DNA from 3 places in the Paenibacillus sp. B1-35 genome. Region 1 is predicted to be linked to each of the others. Evidence: riboswitches for the same ligand, from Rfam matches in the RefSeq annotation. Region 1 holds a riboswitch; each other region holds the start of a gene.
The links. Region 1 has a riboswitch for thiamine pyrophosphate ahead of ACQ5BJ_RS17775 (hypothetical protein). Riboswitches for the same ligand answer to the same signal wherever they lie in the genome.
Positions count from the first base shown of each region.

Region 2: another riboswitch for thiamine pyrophosphate. It lies ahead of tenA (thiaminase II); the one in region 1 lies ahead of ACQ5BJ_RS17775 (hypothetical protein).
Region 3: another riboswitch for thiamine pyrophosphate. It lies ahead of ACQ5BJ_RS24520 (YkoF family thiamine/hydroxymethylpyrimidine-binding protein); the one in region 1 lies ahead of ACQ5BJ_RS17775 (hypothetical protein).

Region 1 is NZ_JBCHVJ010000005.1:244,254-250,680, forward strand. It holds gene ACQ5BJ_RS17760 (ABC transporter permease) at 1-416, opposite strand, end outside; gene ACQ5BJ_RS17765 (thiamine-binding protein) at 413-706, opposite strand; gene ACQ5BJ_RS17770 (ABC transporter substrate-binding protein) at 812-1,876, opposite strand; gene ACQ5BJ_RS17775 (hypothetical protein) at 1,906-2,163, opposite strand; TPP riboswitch at 2,236-2,349, opposite strand; gene ACQ5BJ_RS17780 (queuosine precursor transporter) at 2,715-3,425, opposite strand; gene ACQ5BJ_RS17785 (FMN-binding protein) at 3,866-4,375, shown strand; gene ACQ5BJ_RS17790 (FAD-dependent oxidoreductase) at 4,534-6,405, shown strand.
Region 2 is NZ_JBCHVJ010000003.1:188,766-195,192, forward strand. It holds gene thiE (thiamine phosphate synthase) at 1-306, opposite strand, end outside; gene thiD (bifunctional hydroxymethylpyrimidine kinase/phosphomethylpyrimidine kinase) at 303-1,127, opposite strand; gene thiM (hydroxyethylthiazole kinase) at 1,118-1,963, opposite strand; gene tenA (thiaminase II) at 1,960-2,661, opposite strand; TPP riboswitch at 2,792-2,895, opposite strand; gene ACQ5BJ_RS12675 (DeoR/GlpR family DNA-binding transcription regulator) at 2,979-3,782, opposite strand; gene ACQ5BJ_RS12680 (ABC transporter ATP-binding protein) at 3,766-4,782, opposite strand; gene ACQ5BJ_RS12685 (ABC transporter permease) at 4,784-5,641, opposite strand; gene ACQ5BJ_RS12690 (ABC transporter permease) at 5,638-6,427, opposite strand, start outside.
Region 3 is NZ_JBCHVJ010000009.1:154,557-160,983, reverse strand. It holds gene nrdR (transcriptional regulator NrdR) at 1-297, shown strand, start outside; gene ACQ5BJ_RS24540 (hypothetical protein) at 523-810, opposite strand; gene ACQ5BJ_RS24535 (energy-coupling factor transporter transmembrane component T family protein) at 899-1,684, opposite strand; gene ACQ5BJ_RS24530 (ABC transporter ATP-binding protein) at 1,681-3,477, opposite strand; gene ACQ5BJ_RS24525 (ECF transporter S component) at 3,479-4,054, opposite strand; gene ACQ5BJ_RS24520 (YkoF family thiamine/hydroxymethylpyrimidine-binding protein) at 4,131-4,724, opposite strand; TPP riboswitch at 4,871-4,977, opposite strand; gene ACQ5BJ_RS24515 (HAMP domain-containing sensor histidine kinase) at 5,207-6,427, opposite strand, start outside.

The DNA of each region.
Region 1 (6,427 bases):
GTTGCCACACATACCGGGAAAAAGCAAACAAGCGTGATCGTTACAATCTTCGGCATGAGACCGAAACCGAACCAGATCATAAGCAATGGCAATAGCGCAATTGTCGGGATGTTCTGACTGACAATCACCAGCGGATAAATGGCCCGCTTCAGCCATGGCAGCGGATGAAGCGCGCATGCGAGCAGCAGCCCGACTGCTGTTCCGACGCAGAATCCAATTAGGGTCAACTGAACGGTCGCCCACGTATGCATAAGCAGCCCGCCCCCATTGCTGATTGCCTCCTGAAAAATATCAAGCGGGCTGGGCAGCATCCACTTCTCAATGCCCGATACCATGACTCCGACCTGCCATATCGCAAGAAAGAGAACAAAGGCTATAAGCGGAGGCCCTATCTTCGTAAGTCGACTCCTACTCATGGCCGGTATTTCACCGTCAATTCGTCCATCGTAATGCCGGAAGGCTTATACACAATTTTGATTTGGGACAATACATTGTTGCTTCCCATCTCTATCATCGCCTTGTTCATATCCTCAATAATGCGGAATAGCTCGCTAAGCTCGCCTTCCATCGTAGTTTCTAGTGGATTTACTTGATACTTCACGCCTGATGCTTGAATCACTTCGATTGCGCGATCCACATAAGGAATTACGTCTTCCCCATTTTTCGTCTTTGGAACGATCTGAATGCTCACTAAGCTATTCGCCATCTCGATTCTCCTCCTCGATTGCATATCACCATCGGATACATAGAAATTCATATACAGCAAAAGGGCGCCTGCGCGCCCCTTGCCGATTTCTTCGTAACGTTGTGCTTATGAAGCAGGCAAGAAGTCATTCGTAAATGCCTTGTCGACATCGATGCTCTTTTCCATTAATTTGTTCTCTACGAGCCAATTCATGTAATTCGCCCATACTTCGCGCTTCTGCTCACCCCATCGAGGCGCATCGTCCTTATACTTCGGACTCAGCCATTTCTGGCTGGCAATAACCAGATCTTTGTTCAAATCCGGCACAGCCTTAAGCAGCAGATTCGCCGCATCCTCTGGATTGTCGATTGCAAATTGGTAGCCTTTGGACGTTGCTCGCATAAATGCCTTAACCAATTCAGGATCTTCCTTACTTAGCTTCTCGCTTGTGGATAGAACAGGCGTGTAATAGTCTAATTCCTTCGCGTATTGATTCACATACAGCATATCGATTGGCTCACCGCGGAGCTCTGCTTCAATACCTGTCCATGCATAGAAAATCCATGCGAAGTCGATATCCTTCTTCACAGCTGTAAAGTAATCGGCGTTACCCATATTGACACTCTTCAGCTTGCTGTAGTCGCCGCCATCCTTCTCCATAATTGTGTGAATAATCATTTCTTCGACTGGAGAGCCCCAACCGCCATAAGTCTTCCCTTCAAAGCCTTTCGGCGACTTGATGTTCTTGCTCTTCGGCGCAGCAAATCCGGATGTATTATGTTGAATGATCGCTCCAATCGACACGATCGGAACATTTTGTTGTCGAGCCATCGTAATGCCTTCCTGAACACTAACTCCAAATTGCGCTTCTCCCGATGCAATCATCGCATCAGATGCGCCTGTGCTTGGCTGCAAAATCTCGACATTCAGCCCTTCTTCCTCATAGAAGCCTTTCTCCTTAGCTACATATAACCCTGTATGATTCGTATTCGGCGTCCAGTCGAGCACGATCTTCACATCGCGTTTTTCCTTCGCCTTATTCTGATTCGTTCCTTGCTCTTGTGCTGGATTTCCCGATGTCTGGTCTCCTTGTCCCGCTTCTTGTCCTTTGCCGCTGCAAGCAGTAAGCGCAAACGTCATCATAATGATGAGCGCCAGCATCAATCCTCGTTCCAAGCGTGTGCGTTGCATATGATGAATCCCCCTTCTCTTGCCCCGCTCTAGTAGAGAGTCGGTATGAAATCATAAGATGCTTCGATAACGCCTGCCGCATTCACCAGTTGGACGATCCGCTCGATCGTATATGTATGGATGAGCAAGTTCCCGTCCCGCCGTCCTGCAACACGATTCAGATCCACAAAAAAAAGCGCCCCATCTGGGACGCTATGTGTGCCGTTCTGCGCGTATATGCGAAAATGTGCATCATACGATGTCCGCGTCACAGGTATGGCGATATTCATCCATATGTGCAGCATCATGACAATGCTGTCCGAAGCAGCGCACATTCATGCGAAGCTGGCGAATAAGCAATAACCTTTATATAACAATAATGACGCGGTTCAACGTCTTTCCTACGCTGGCATTACCCAGATCAGGTGTAAGGGTCGGTATCTTAATGGGATACAATCTCAGCCGGCCGTATTCCAGCACCCCTAGCGTGCATATGCAGTTATCGAAGCTATCATTTACATGGGTAATTATAGACCTCATCTACCAGAAAGTCCAGTAACAATGATCAGAGAAAGAGCAAAATTCCAATGTGAGTATACCCACAAAATGATGCATAACATAACAACCAAAGAACCTACATTAGCATTAAATTCGTACACCCACATGAAACTTGTCGAAAAAAGTTCCATGTGAAACAAGGTACAATATTCCAATTTTAGAACCTCTGTCATTTGTTCCTGTGTCGTTATAGGCAAGTAACCCAGCGCAGTCTTTGGTGCTGGGCTTAGGTTTAGGGAAGCTTCTGCCTTTCCTTTTCTTCTATACGGATAGAAAATTAAAACCAGTTGTCTCGTTTCGCTTATTGCACTTGCTCCCGCGGTAGATCATCACGAACCGGGAAGCTTCTTGCCCAATATAGAATTGGTGTCGACAACACCGAGATAATAAGTTTAATTACATAAGTGGTAATAAAGATTTGGAACCAGACATCCCAAGGGACAATGCCGGCAAATGCAATCGTACAAAATACGAGCGAATCCGCCATTTGGCTGATGCCGGTGCTCCCGTTGCTTCGAATCCACAGCTGACCTGCCTTCGGATAGCGCTCCTTCACCATGCTGAACAATTTCACATCAAGGAACTGACTAACGAAATAGGCCGTTAAACTTGCCACAACAAGACGCGGCATGAAATCAAATATAGTTGACAGCGACGCTTGTGCCGTATTTGCCATATCAGACGCCTCTGGCGTAAAGCGAAGAGCCATCTGCATAATGATTGTCGTCATAATTAAGGTGAAAAATCCAAACCATACTGCACGCTTCGCTTCCTTGCGACCGAACTTCTCGTTTAGCAAATCCGACGTCATAAACAGTGTTGCATTCGCTGTATTGCCCAGTGTCATCACAACACCGAACATCTCTATTGTTTTGCCGACTTGAATATTGGCGATAACTGTCATTACACCAATCCAAGCATAGAGCCCCGACTTGCCGAATGCACGATAACAAATTAGGAAAAAGGCAAAGTTCGCGAGGATGAACAAAATGCCCCAAGTAAAGTTGAACATAATTTATGAAATTCCTCCTAGTTTTGATTACGCGGGATGGTTACGAACCGCGGCGCATACGCGCAAGCCATAACTTTATCATACAGAGGCGGTTCATGCCAATAGGAAACACACAGTGGATGCATGGTGAGTTTTGACTTTATTTGTCCCCTATATTAAGTGGAAGCAATTCCTTCATATTCTGTATGAAAAGGTCTTTACCCTACCCTTCGTATATTGTGGACGATACGGAGGGAATATATTGTCATACCTCACTGCTTTATCGATGAGCAGGATGTAAAATGATCATGGCAAGGATTCCCTTAGTTAAAGATTTATCCATTGAGTGTGACATTTATCACATTCACAAAGAGGGAGTTAATGTTAAAATGACATTGTAAATCCGTTAGTTATAATTTTCACAAAGTAATTTTGAACTAAAGAAAAGGTGGGGACTCTTTATGAAAAAGAAACTTGTACTGTTACTGTCCGCAGTATTGGTTGTAGGTATGTTGGCCGGTTGTGGAGATAAGAAAGAAGAAGCTGCAAAGCAGCCTGAAACAAACACATCAACAGAAGCTAATAAAGACGCAGCTCAAGTAACATTGAAAGACGGCGACTATCATGCAGAATCTCCTGAATTCGATGAGAAATCCGGTTGGAAAGAAACAATGGACATCACAGTTAAAGACGGCAAAATCACTGCTGTAAACTGGGATGGCGTTCATAAAGACGGCGGAGATACAAAGAAAAAGCAATCTAAAGATGGCAAATACGGTATGAAAGCTGGCGGTGCTTCTTCCGAATGGCACGAGCAAGCTGAAAAAATGGAGCAAGAACTTATCGCTAAGCAAGATCCAGCTGCAATCGCTGTGAACAACGAAGGCAAAACAGACGCTGTATCCGGCGTATCTATCCACGTTGGAAGCTTCGTGCAACTGGCTCAAGAAGCTTTGGCTAAAGCAAAGTAAGATAAGTTTACTCCTTCCTTGATTAATATAGATATAACTCGGAAGCTCCGCAGTAGGAAAGCAAGATACTCGCTTTTTTATTCGCGGAGCTCCCTTGTTCGCATTGGATAGTTCAATTTTTAAATATTGACAAATAAGCATTACAACGGGGTGAAACCATGAAAGAGATCGTTGTATTGGGCGGCGGTTATGGCGGCGTACTGACAGCGAAAAAGCTGGCGAAGCGTCTGAAGAAGGACAAAGACATTCGCATTACGCTCATCGACCGTAAACCTTTCCATACGATGATGACGGAGCTGCATGAGGTTGCAGCATGCCGTGTCGAAGAAGAAGCAATCAAAATGGACCTGAAGCAAATCTTTGCGGGTCTGAAAGTGGACGTTGTACTGGATGAGATCGAGAACATCGATTTCAATGGCCAGAAGCTGCAAGGCAGAAAGAAATCCTACAATTACGACCACCTTGTTATCGGTACAGGTTGTAAGCCATCCTTCTTCGGTATCGAAGGTGCAGAAGAGAATTCCTTCTCCCTCTGGTCGTTCGAGGATGCAGTTAAGTTGAAGCAGCAAATTCGCCAAATGTTCATGGACGGGACGAAGGTCACAGATCCTGAGCTGCGTAAGCAAATGCTCACATTCGTCGTCGTTGGCGCCGGCTTCACTGGTGTCGAAATGGTCGGCGAATTGGCTGAATATCGCGAAGAGTTGTGCCATGAGTTCCATGTGGACGAATCTGAGGTTCGCCTCGTCGTAGCGGATATGGCTCCGAAGATCCTGCCAATCCTGCCGCAAAAGCTCATTGATAAAGCGGACAAGTACCTCCGCAAAATGAAAGTGGAAATTATAACAGGCGCGAAGATTTCCGGCGTTACTCCAAATTCCGTTATCCTTGGCGATAATGAAATTAAATCAAACACTGTTATCTGGACTGCCGGTGTCGAAGGTTCCGATCTCGTAGGCAACCTCGATGTACAGCAGCAAGGACGCAAGCGCATTTTGACAAATGACAAGTTGCAGTCCGTTGACCACAAAAATGTGTATGTTGTCGGCGACAACATCTTCTATATTCCAGAAGGCGAAGAGCGTCCTGTTCCACAAATGGTTGAGAACGCCGAGCACTCGGCTGGTCTTATCGCACATAATATCGTTGCTGACTTGAAGAATGGCACACATAAGTCGTACAAGCCTACATTCCACGGTACGATGGTATGTATCGGTGGACGTTACGGGGTAGCCGCAATCGGTACACCGAAGAAAATGTTCCACTTCACTGGCTTCATGGCCATGTTCTTTAAGCATATGATTAATATTGTGTACTTCTTGCAAGTACTAGGCTTCCATAAAATCTGGTCTTACATGATGCACGAGTTCTTCCATGTGAAGAATCGCCGCAGCTTCGTCGGTGGACATTTTGCCAAGCGTTCCCCGAATTTCTGGCTCGTACCACTGCGGATCTATATCGGTGTCATGTGGTTAACCCAAGGCTGGGAAAAGGCCTCGAAATTACTGAAGGATCCTTCGCAGATGTTCCTCATCCCGCCTAAGGCAATGGATGGTGTAACAGCAGCTTCTCAAGCCGTTGATGCAGTTCATACAACGGTTGATGCACAAACAGCAGCTTCTGCTGTTGAAGGTGCAAGCACGGCAATCAAGGCTATTCCAGTGCCTGATTTCATCAAAGGCATTGTAGACTGGTCGATGGATTTGATGTTCTATACGCATGACGGCGGATATACGGCTATGGCGTACATTTTCCAAGGCTGTATGGTTGCTGCCGAGGTTATCTTCGGTATTATGTTGATCCTGGGCTTGTTCACAGCGATTGCTTCGATCGCAACTGTTGCGATGGGCGTTATGATTTACACGTCCGGTATGGCTCCTTATGAAATGTTCTGGTACTTCTTCGGCGGCATCGCGCTTATCGGCGGTTCCGGCAGCACGTTCGGTCTGGACTACTACCTGTATCCACGCCTGAAGCGCATCTGGAAGAAGGTTCCGTTCGTGAAACGTTGGTACCTGTATACGGATTAATAGCTCAACGAGAATAGATGGT
Region 2 (6,427 bases), on a different contig from region 1:
GTCCTGACCGATATGAACTCCGTCCGCATTCAAGGCAAGTGCCAGTTCCACATCATCGTTGACGATGAAGGGGACGCCGTGCCTTCTGCATATCGCCTGGATACGTCTTGCAAGATCTTCCTTTGCCGCAAGCCTCGCCGCCTTAGAGCCTTTTTCCCGGAACTGTATCATCGTTGCTCCTCCGCGTATGGCTTCCTCGACAACCGATGCCGGGTCTGTCTTGCAATTGGAGCTGCCGAGCACGAGGTACAGCCGCAAATAGGAACGCATGCGGCCTTCGTCAATACGGCTTTCTATACTTGTCATCTGACCACCCCATCCTTCTGCCGCTGCCGATATGCCCAGTGGTTTGTCGGGCCGTTGCCGCCGCCAAGACTAAGCGTCTCCTCTATTGCTGCCTGAATATAATGACGCGCAGTACGAACCGCTTCGTTGGGAGCAGCGCCTTTCGCGAGCTCTGCCGCAATAGCTGCCGAATAGGTGCATCCCGTGCCATGAGTATGCTTGGTCGTGATTCTCCGGTCTTCCAGCATTGTAAAGCAAGTCCCGTCAAAGAACAGGTCAACGGCAAGCTCGGTAGTCATGTCATGGCCGCCCTTGATGACGACCATTTTGGCGCCCCAATCGGCAATTTTCGTTGCGGCCTCGCACCGATCTTGCAGGGACACAATCTTCATTCCCGCAAGCGCTTCTGCCTCCGGGATGTTCGGGGTGACAATCAGCGCGAGCGGCAGCAGGCGGCTCTTCATGGCCTCAATGGCCTCTTTCTCGAGCAACTGCGCGCCTCCCTTGGCAATCATGACCGGGTCGACGACAACGTTGTTCCAGCCGAATGCTTCAAGACGATTCGCCACGGTCTCAATGATGTCTGCGCTGAACAGCATGCCTGTTTTGACAGCATCAACACCGATATCTTCTTCGACGGCGTTCATTTGTTCGGCAACGGCTTCAGGAGGCAGCGGGTACACACCATGAACGCCGAGCGTGTTCTGTACCGTCACGGCCGTAATCGCTGACATGCCGAATACATTTAGCTCTTGAAATGTCTTGATGTCGGCTTGAATGCCGGCGCCTCCTCCGCTATCAGAGCCGGCAATCGTCAATGCTCGTGCAACCGTCATAGCCATACCTTCCTTCTTGCAGCAGCTTGGCGAGGGGTGATAGTCGAGGCTGCCGTATCGAACTGGCCGATTTCAGACAATGCATCAAGAAATGCGGTCTGGAAGCTGCCGGGCCCTCGGTGGCCAGCCGTTCGATAGGCTCTTGCGGCTGCGCACCCATAATAAGACATCGCTGAGGCTCCTGCCAGCAATAAATCAGATTCTATCGCGGCAAATGCCCCGATTACAGATGTCAGCAGACACCCGCTTCCCGTTATGCTCGTTAACATCGGATGACCGCCCGCAATGATGTAGCCCGTTGTACCGTCCGTAATGACGTCCTCTTTTCCCGAAATGGCAACGATTGTGCCAAACCGCTCGGCTGCCCGCGCAGCAAGATCGAACAACGCTTCCGGGGTGCGAGGGGATGCTTGGGACTCTACGCAATCAACGCCCTTGATTGCGCCGGCTTCACCCATTAGCTGGGCAATTTCCGCGGCGTTGCCGCGCACGATCGAGACGCGCAATTCTTTTAACATGTTCAGCGCTGCCTTCGTCCGATAAGGCGTTGCGCCTGCACCTACCGGATCGAGAAGAACCGGAATGCCGTGCACATTCGCCGATCGACCTGCGATAAGCATAGCTTCTATCATATCTGCATGGAGTGTACCAAGGTTCAGCACGAGCGCGTCTGCTGCCTTAGCCATGTCCGCGACCTCTTCCTTGGCCGAAGCCATCACAGGGGAGGCGCCAATGGCAAGCAAACCGTTGGCGGCAAAGTTGGCGACGACAATATTCGTAATATTATGGATGAGGGGGCGTCGTTCCTTAATGCGCAGGGGGAGGAGCTGCATGCCGTTCATCCTTGCTTCACCTCTGCCTTCTCCGCCAAGCGTACCGGCCAGTCCTCTTCTTTATAAGCCATGTCCCAGAACATATATTCCAGTTGGCAACTGGTCAGAAAATGCTTTTTCAGCTGCTGCTTGCGTGCTGGTGAAAACGGCATTACCCATTCATCCAGCATGCGGCGCATCTTGTCCGTAATCCCGCTGCCGAGGTCTCCATAGAAATGAATCCACTCATAGAACGGATGTGTCTCATCCGGATTCACTTCTTTTAGCAAGTGTTGTCCAATCTCCACATATGTCCAAGGGCACGGCAGCAAAGCTGCTATAATATCTTCCAATGTGCCCTCGTGAGCGACGGTCAGCATATGGGACACATAATGGCTTGCGGATGGAGCAAGCGGGTAGCCTTGGAGTTCTTCGAACGTCACGCCTGCCACGTCGCAAAAATTACGATGGGGGTGTGTCTCGCTGTTCAGCACAAACGAAATTTGCTCGTTGAAAAGAGCCATAGTATCACGGTTGTCGCATTTGGAAATCGCAATGCCATAAATACGAATAAAGGCGTTCAAATATTCAAAATCCTGCTTGACGTAGTGGATCAACTGCTCTTTCTTAACCGTACCCTCAGCAATTCCCCGAACGAACGGATGCTCCATGATTGCCCGGTATATCGGCTCCGCTTCGTTTCTCAGTTCCTCCGTAAATGTAAGCATGAACAGCACCTCCGCATGATTGGATAGTGGATGAATGCAAACTGAAATCTGGACAGGGAGCACTTCGCGGCAGCAAAAAAAGCCGCCCCGAAATGGAGCGGCTTCATCATGTCAGCATAAAAAAGCTATGAACTGGCCGTCTCCACTTCCCTCCGCCGGTATTACCCGGATCAGGTTCAAAGGGTCCAAAAATTCTTGTCTCAGCCGCCGATTGCGGCTCCCCTAGTGGATTTCATATTAAATTCATCTACTAGTTACTGTATCTTCCATTTTATATTTTGTCAAATGATGGGCTGTGTGAATGGTGCAAGTTCCCGTTAACTGCTAGTTATGGAGGAAGAGAGGGGTGCTGCTGCTATCCATTCAATATTCACGTTATCGCGTCTCCAATTGTTCGGCATGGGGTGATCGCAAATGACAGCCGTTGCTTGGTTCAAGTCGCAAATTCGGCATAACTGATTGACTCCCAGTTTCGTATGGTCGCCAAGCACGTATACGTACTTGGATTGTTGAATCATTAGGGTCGAGCAAAACGACTCTTCCATGTCATAATCGCTAATTCCCGCAGGGGTAATGCCTGCGCAAGAGATGAATGCTTTATCAAAATGAAATCGTGTCAACAACTCGCAGGTCATAGCTCCGGCAATCGACTTCTGCTCGGGATGAGCGACACCCCCAAGCATGATGACCTTGCCTTCAAATAACTTGGCTTCCTGTCGCTCCATAAGCAGCTCCGCGGCAGGTATGGAGTTCGTCACGACGGTGACGCCGACGACTCCTCGAATTGCCCGCACAAGCTCGATCATCGTCGTGCCTACATCAATGACAATCGTATCTCCGTCTTGAATGAGTGCGGCGGCAGCTTCCCCGATAGCTCTTTTCGCCGCTTGCTCCATACTGCTCTTTTTACCGAATCGAGGCTCTATCTGCATATGGGAAAAGGCAATGGCCCCGCCGTATACTCGTTTGAGCATTTGCTTCGTTTCGAGCTCGTCAAGATCTCGTCGTATTGTTTCTGGCGTGACCTCCAAGCTGCTGGCCAAGGAAGCAACCTGTATTTTGCCATGCCGCTGTAGCTGCTGCAAAATATGCTGTCTACGTTCTTCAGGCAGTAGCGTCATGAAGCGGAATCACGTCCTTCGGATGCAGATACACCGTCGTTGTCGCACCTACGCTGATCCAATCGGAATTCCGATGAATTTGATCGATGACGACATGCTCTCCATGCACGCATAATTCCATGCGCATAATATTGCCAAGCATCGTCACGTTGCGCACGATTCCCGTTACGGCCAACCCGCCAACGAGCGGCTGCCCGGAGAACGTCTCAGGTCGAATCGCATACAGCTTGCTGCCTGAAAGGCTGTACTCCGGTGCAATCTGTCCCAGCGTTTTGGCACTCCATACGTTGTAGCTGCCGATAAAGCGTGCTACGAACTCGCTGCTCGGTTGCGTATAGATCTCTTGCGGAGAACCGTGCTGCGCAATATTTCCTGCATTCATGATGTAAATATGATCGCTTACCGCCATCGCTTCTTCTTGGTCATGCGTAACGAGCACAGTCGTCATATTCAGCTCGCGCTGAATGGAACGAAGCTGTTGCTGCAGGTTTTTGCGAATTTGGGCGTCCAAGGCACTAAGCGGTTCATCCAGCAGAAGTAACTTAGGCTTGGTAACGAGTGAGCGGGCAAGTGCGACACGCTGCTGTTGTCCGCCAGAGAGCTCGCGCGGGAAAGACTTCTCTTTGCCTTGCAGTCCGGTCAGTTCAAGCATTTCGCCAACTGAACGGCGGATTTCATCAAGCGGCATTTTCTTCATCGTTAAGCCGAATGCGATATTATCAGATACCGTCATATTCGGGAACAGAGCGTAAGACTGGAACACCATGCCGATTTCCCGATCCTTTGGCTCGACAGCGGTGACATCCTTGCCGTCGATATGAATTGTTCCGCTATCCAATGGGGCTAGTCCGGACAGGATGCGCAGCAGTGTACTTTTACCGCAGCCGCTAGGGCCAAGCAGGGTAACCAATTCACCTTTTTGAATATGCAGGTTGATGCTGTTCAGCACCTTTTGTTTATTGAATGTCTTGGCAACTTGGTTCATCTGTACATAGCTCATTTTAGGAAGCCTCCTTGCTTATCATAGCTGGGGTAGTCGGAACGGGATTATTGAAGGTATCTTCAACTGGCTCTGCGAATGGCTTGGATGTCCGCCCGGTCAGCTTTACGATCCATGCGCTCAATATGGCCATCAGAATGAAATAGGTAACAGTAATGGCGCTTGCAATATGTCCGCTCTTGTTGAGCTGAGCATATAAATAGAGCTGCATCGTCTCAAAACGTCCGCCAACCAATATGTTAATGAGGACGAACTCTCCAAACAGAATCGAGAAGGAGAGGAGCGCGGATACGAGAATGCCTGGCATAATGTTCGGCACGATGACGCGCAGAAATGCCGTCATTCGACTTGCTCCCAGCAGCTCTGCTGCTTCCATCAACGATTCGGCCTGAACAGCGCGCAGGCTGTTGCGTGTTCCTTGGTACATGAACGGCAGCATGCCGACGACATAGGCTCCGAAGACGATGATGATCATGGAGAAGCCTTTGTCCGAGTAAGCGCGAATCAAGCCGACGGCCATAATGACACCGGGAACCGCATAGGTGAGCATGACAAGCGTCTGCACCCAACGCTCCAACTTCGGTGCATATAAGGAAATGGCGAACGTAGCCGGCACGATGACGATAACCGCTGTCAAGGTAGCTGCACTGCTTAGCATCAGGGATCGTCCGAACGCCTCCATAAAGCGGGTATCCTGGAACAGTTCGCCGAACCATTTCAGCGTTAACCCTTCGGGCAAAATCGTTTGATTCCATGTCGTCGCGAGCGAATACAGCATGGTGGCAATGACCGGAATGAACAGATAGAGCAATACTGCGGAAAAGGCGAGTGTTGGCAAAGAGCGAGTCAGTCGTTTCATGGCAAATCCCTCCGAACTTTGCGCGTCAGCCATTCATTGACGAGCATGGCGGCTAGCAGCGTCAAGCCTAGCAGCACGCCCAAAGCGCTCCCTAGCTCTGGACGGGCGAAAATATCTCCCGACACGAGAGCGCCGATACGAACAGGCACAAGGTTGTAGTTGCTGCCTGTCAGGGCATAGGCAGATGCATATGCACCCATCGCATTCGCGAACAAGATACTAAATGTGCCTGCGATCCCTGGCAGAAGTACTGGCAGACCAATGCGTTTCCAAAATTGAAACGGCGAAGCGCCCAGCAGTGAAGCAGCTTCCTTCCAGTTGTCTTGAATGGCATGGTACAACGGGTAGAGCAGCATAATGGCCAGCGGAAGCTGGAAATACACATAAATAATCGTCAATCCAGACCATGAATACAGGTTGAACGTAGCCGTCATATCAATGCCGAACTGGCGGAACAGCATCGTGAACAGACCACTGTTGCCAAGAAGCACGATGAAGGCGAAGGCAAGCGGGATGCCTGCGAAGTTCGATGTTAAGTTCGTAATGACGAGCAGTCGTTCCTGCACGCGCTGCGGAAAGCGAGTAAGGGCGTATGCGGCAAATATAGCCGCAATGATGCCGATGAAGCTGGACAGCAGGGAAATGAGAATACTGTTCTCAAATGCCTTCCAGTAATACGGATTCGTGAATAGTTCCTTGTATTGATTAAACGTAAATGCCCCGCCGCCGTCTTCCTGAAAGCTTCCAGAAATCATCGTAAAGAGTGGGACGAACATGAACAGCGCC
Region 3 (6,427 bases), on a different contig from region 1:
AGCAGAGACAAGATGCTGCGCGGACTCATTCGGGCCTGCGAGAAGCGGCCGGTCTCTGTGGAGAGGCTAGAGATGATTGCTTCTGAGGTTGAGAAGCAGTTGCGCGATACGGCACATGCGGAAGTGGACAGCCGTGTCATCGGCGATTTCGTCATGGAACAGCTCTATCCGGTTGATGAAGTGGCTTACGTGCGCTTCGCATCGGTCTATCGTCAGTTCAAGGATATCAGTATGTTTATGAAGGAACTGAACCACCTTCTATCGAAGAATGCATTAGGCGAACACCCTGACAAATAGTTTTTTACTATATGCCCCCCTCAAGCAGATAACGCTGGAGGGGGTTATGTTTATCACATGAACCATACTCCCTCAATTGCTCAAGGGAGTATGGAGACGCCATGCTTGTTCATTTTTTCCCTGCACGTGACACACATAGGATAAAAATTCGTGTATGTCCAAACGAAATACTCGAAATGATAAGATATGATTATTTTTAAGGATCGTTAAGGGGGTAGAAAGCTTTTAAAACAGCCATCCTCGACGCGTATCAAGCAGCACAATGGCTAACAGGTCAAACAGTACCAGCGGCAAAATAAACGGGATAAATGAGGTGTGTACTTTACCGGCATGCTTGACGGAATTGACTTTCAAATACACTCTTTTTTTATCTACCTTTACGATGGTGCCCGTATAGATATTCCCCTTTTTATCCTTGATTTTCACGAATTTTTTTAAGTATTTTACGCTTTTTGTGTAATGGGAGGATATCTTCTTCGGAACGGTTTTTTTCGGCGTAATCTTTTTAGGCATAGAACGACCTCCTTTTCGCTAGATAAAGGAAACACAAAGTGTGCTTCATTATGTTATGCGCGATACGAGAAAAGGGTGTCAAACTGTGTCACAACTGTCCTTGATACCATTGTACAAACCCAAGCTTCCAAGATAACAGGTAGCAAAGAGCGATCCCGCTCAGCAGTAAGCCAAATAATAGCCAATCCTTCCAAGTAACGCGAAGCTGGGTATAATACGTTCGATCGCGCCTTCCCGTAAAGCCCTTGGATATCATTGCGGCTGCTACGCGCTCTGACTTGCGTATGGCAGAAGCAAGCAGAGGAATGGCGTAACGCTTCCAGGCGCGCAGCTTATTTTTCCAGCCTTGAGCCCGTTCAATGCCTCGCATTCGGTGAGCGTGCTGAAGGATGCGCAGCTCTTCCTTGAAGAAGGGGAGGAAGCGATAGCCTGCCAATATGCCATAAGCCCATTTCGGGGGAAGCTTGCACTGCTGCATTAGGCTGAGCATGAAGCGCACCGGATCAGTCGTCAAAATGAATATAAGCGACAAGGCTGAGAAAATAAGCACTCGTAAACCAAGTGATACAGCTTGCTGGAACGTCGCTGCGGTAATGATGAGCGAGCCCCAATGCCAGAGGATCGTGCTCGAAGCTGGATCGGCTGCGCGCGGGAAGACGAGGGCTGTCCAGACGTAGCCAATCCCCATAATGAGAAAGGGAGAGAAGCTGAGCAGCCATTTGCGCAAAGATATTCGTCCTAATGTGAAGGTAAAAAGAATAATATAGCCAAGTGCTGCGAGCGGTGTAACCGGATCGAATGTTAGCGACAGCATAATAACTGCCACAATGATGGCCAATCCCTTGATGCTGGGATTCCATTCTCGTAGAATCACTGCCCCTCCACTTCCTTCCTAGCAAAAATTAGCGCCTGCAACTGTTCCGCTATCGCGAAATTTATAGGCATTCGCAAATGACAGGCTTCCACAAGCTCCGGGTGTTTCGTCCACAATTCGGAAGGGCAGCCGTCATAGCGAATGTGTCCTTGATCCAGAACGATAACACGGTCTGCATACGCTTGAACCCATTCCATATCATGTGTAATCATTAGGACGGTTGCCCCGGCTTGCACACGCATTTGCAGCATATCCATCAACTGCTTGGATGTATAAGCATCTTGTCCATATGTGGGCTCATCGCATAGCAAGAGCTGCTGGCTGTCCGTAAGGACGGAAGCTACGCTGAGTCTGCGCTTCTGGCCTTGGCTGATGGAGAATGGGTTCGCCTTCGCAACCTTGCTTAAACGGAACCGTGCCAATGCTTCCGCGACTCTGGTGTTCACTTCTTCTTCCTCTACATGCTGCATCCGCATTCCAAATGCAATCTCATCGAATACGGTATCTGTTATGAACTGATGCTCTGGATTTTGAAATATATAGCCAATGTGCGCCCGCAGCTCTCTTTCAGCATAACGATGAAGAGGCAGATCTTGCAGCAGAATATGTCCATCACTCGGCTGAGTCAATCCGGACAGAAGGGAGGCAAGGGTAGACTTGCCGGCTCCATTCGGGCCAACAAGCGCTGCCCACTCCCCCTCGTACAGGGTAAGCGACGCGTTATGAATAATCGATCTCCCTTGGCGCTGATAGGCAAGCCCCTCCGCTTTCAGAACTGTCCGGCGCTGCTGCTGAGAAGGCTTCGGCTTTGCTGGTGTCAATATACGCACCGCTGCCTTCTGGATCTCTGCAGAAAGAGGCAATAACATATTCAGCAGCTCATCGTCGGTTAATGCAGGATAATGAGTCAGCCCCGAAGCTGAGCAGTAGGAGGATACGGTCTGTTGAAGGGTACGTTGCAGCTCGAAGGCTTGGGGAAGCCAGATGCCATGTGATTTGGCCTCAGCGGCGTGCTGCTCAAAATAGGCAGCAGGCAACCCATCGAATGCGAGCTCTCCTCGTTCATTCATGACAAGCAAGCGATCCGCAAACCCGATCCAGTCATCCAACTGATGTTCAATAATCAGCAAGGAAACCCCTTCCTTCTGCGCCAACTCAGCGATAAGTGCGGCGAACTGACGCCTTGTATACGGATCAAGGTTCGAGGTCGGCTCGTCCAGAACAAGCATTTTCACACGAAGTGCGAGGGCACAGGCGAGCGCAAGCTTCTGCTTCATACCACCGGACAGCTCATGAATGTAAGCTTGGCGCCATCCGAGCAGGCCAACCTTCTCCAGCACCTCGTAAATGATTGGCTCCATATCCGTACGAGGACAATTGCGATTTTCGAGACAGAAAGCAACCTCTTCTTCCACTCGCAGCATACAGAACTGGCTTTCGAAATCTTGAAATACGATGCCGATGATCTGGGCAACCTCGCCTGAACCATATTGCTCAATTGGCTTGCCGTATACTTGTATAGAGCCTTCCACAAAGCTGTCGATAGCATAGGGATACAGTCCGGCAAGACAGAAAGCCAGCGAGCTTTTTCCACATCCGCTTGGCCCGAGCAGCAGTACGGTCTCTCCATCCATAATAGAGCATTCAATTCCTGATAAGATCGGCTCGCTTTCATGCTCGAAGGCGAGGGACACATTCAAGGCGGCAATCGCTATATTAGGGTGCGGTTCTATATCATCTTCCCTCGTTGCTGGAGATGCTTGCTCATTAGGTAGAAGCAATGTGCTCGTCATGTTATCGCTGCCCCTTTGCAATTGGGAAGCTCCGGAGTACGCCTGTATTGGCTAATGCATCACCAATCGATTTTCCTAAGAGACCGGAAATGACTGCACCGCTTATGCAGCGAACCAAGAGCATCGCAAGGATTAGTCCCAGCGAAAAAGCTGCGTACCCGCTTCGGAAATAGCCCCAAGCGAAACTGAACACAGCAGAACCAACACCGGCAAGCATGAGTACCTTGGTCGAAAAATTACGGTATCTTGTTGCGGCAAATACGGCTTCTGCTCCCAACCCTTGAATCAAGGCAGAGACGATTAAAATAGGGCCTACCGCATTCCCGATGAGCACCTCAACCAATCCAGCGACCGTTTCCGAAATGACAGCAGCCCCTGGCTTGCGAATAATATAGGTGGCAATGATCGATACGATGAACCAAATGCCGAAAATCACTTCATAGCCCATCGGCCCCATAAAGCCCACAAGCACATTGCCGATTTGCAAGAAGAGCAGATAAATGACGGCAAACACGACAGACAGTGAGCTGAGAACGACAATATCCCGCAATTTCCATTGGCTGTTTCGCATATTCATGAACATTCCTCTTTTCTTTGTATGATGATCAGATGAGTCCGTTGAGATTGCAGGTTTCAAAATTCCTCTGCAGCAGTTACTTTGTTGAAGGACTATTGGCAGAAATGGTGGTTGTCATTACGACATGGGACTTATCTGTTTTTTGTGCGCGATTGAAGGCATGTTCGAGTGTGGCGAATACTCGCTGTGCTTCTCCTTCCAGGCGGCTTGCATAGTGTGCACTCTCATCGAATGTTCCTTCTTCCTTCGCTAGACCGATAATTTCATAAATGGTATCCATATAATCGGGCGTCCCGAGCGGGTAAAGTGCAAAATGGGCAGCGACCTGGAGTGGAATCGCTTGATTGCGTTCAGCATTCATTCGCATATCGTCCGTACTTATGAAGGCGTCTCCCTGCGTGTCTCCCGGACAACCAATGGAGAAGGTTGCATTCAGCACGGCATGTTCACCGCCAGCAGCACTATGCAAGAAAATGGACTGTACGACATCGAATACATGCTCGCTCCGTCCACGCACCCAAGTGCTGACATCGTCGGTATGGGACCATACCTTGGACAAGTCCGTATTTCGCAGCGCTCCCAAAATAATGTCGACAAAGCGATCGCTCATCGGATAAATGGAAAAGCGGCAACCAACGATGCGGCTCGTACCGCAAGATAAATGATTCATGACTTATATCCTCCTTGGCAAATTAATATATGGGCCAGCAGACAACAAAAAAACTGCACCGTGAGTCGGTGCAGTTGCGCTTGAGGATACAAGATTACGGCGTAGCTTCATGCAAAGACGTGCATGGTGAAGCCACCGCTTATATCAATCAGTCGACTACACTTCCCCACGCTAGTATTATCTAGTTCGGGTTATAAGGGTTAACAGCGTTGCCGCTGTCTCTCAGCTTGTTACAGCACCCCTAGTGTTCGATATCACTATGCAGTTGTTCCGTTGTTCATATGCTTGACTGCTTACATTATACACTGGATGATCGGTTTGTAAAGAGGATCATGGAGGCAAGGTGATTATTACTCGCCGTTCTATCTGCAGTCGATGATGTGAGCGTTGCGGAAATCTAAGAGTGATATAGTGGGGAATAGATGCTCATAAGAATGAAATGCCGGGTTTGCTGCAAAAGGGCAGCGGCGTTTTGCACGCAGCTAGTCCTCCATAATGGTCAGCGTGATTTGGAACAAGGTAGAATACCGCTGATCCTGCGTTAGTTCAATCGTGCCTTCATGGAGCGTTATAATTTTTTTGCAAATGGCGAGACCTAAGCCTGTACTGTCTTTAATCGGGCCATCACCGCGAATGAATTCTTCGAAAATATGCTCCTTGATCGGCTCCTGAACGCCAATGCCGTCATCTCCGATCCGCAAAATAACATGTCTATCCAGTCGTTCGCATGACACATAAAGCACCGTTCCCGTTGGATTATATCGCAGTGCATTGCTAATTAAGTTGGTGATGACGCGGCTCATATGAATCTTATCTATCTTGACATAGAGCGGTTCCTCCTGGATACGTGCTTCAAGCTCAAATCCCTTCTCTTCTATTTCTGGATAAAATTCCACCACGAGCTGCTGGAACCATTTCGTGATGTTTACTTCCTCCTTGATCAATTCCGTATGCTTGTCATCCAGCTTCGCCAGTTCAAATAAGTCTTTAATCAAATTGGCCATATAAGCTGACTTATCGTAAATGTATTGAATATACTTGCGGGTATCTTTATCTTCCAATGCCTGATTGTCCAACAGAAGCTGCGAATAACCGTAAATCGAAGTAATCGGCGTCTTCAAGTCATGCGACAGATGCAGCAGCATGTTCCGCTTATTGTTCTCGGCGGTTTCCTTCTCGGCAGAAGTAAGCTGCAAACGTTCAGCCATGCCGTTAAACGCATCTTGTATTTCCGCGAATTCCTGTTCTGCTGAATAATGGAGCCGTTTCGTGTAATTGAAGCGTTCCATCTCCTTGATGCCTTCTACGATTTGCCGTAGCGGCTTTTTCACTTGTCTAACCGAATAGCGGGCGTAAAAGTAAAGCAGGATAAATAATAAAATAGCTAATATTGCAGCAAAGATCGTTGTCGCAGTTGATAATTTCAATAATCGCTCAGGAATTTTCCACAGCAATACATAAGATTCGCCGTCCGGTCCTTTTGCTTGGTAAGCATGATAGAAGATTGAATCATCGTTGCGCTCCGCATCCATTTTGGCATACATTTGGCCGTCTTCGTAATGCATGATGTCGTCCTCTTTGTTTCCTTTGACAAAAATGATCTCGCCTGACTCATTCACAATTTCGAACCAGCCGCCGTACTTGTCCAGTAAATGATCGCTGATGTTATGGAAAGGGTATCGATAAATATCCGTTCCATTAAT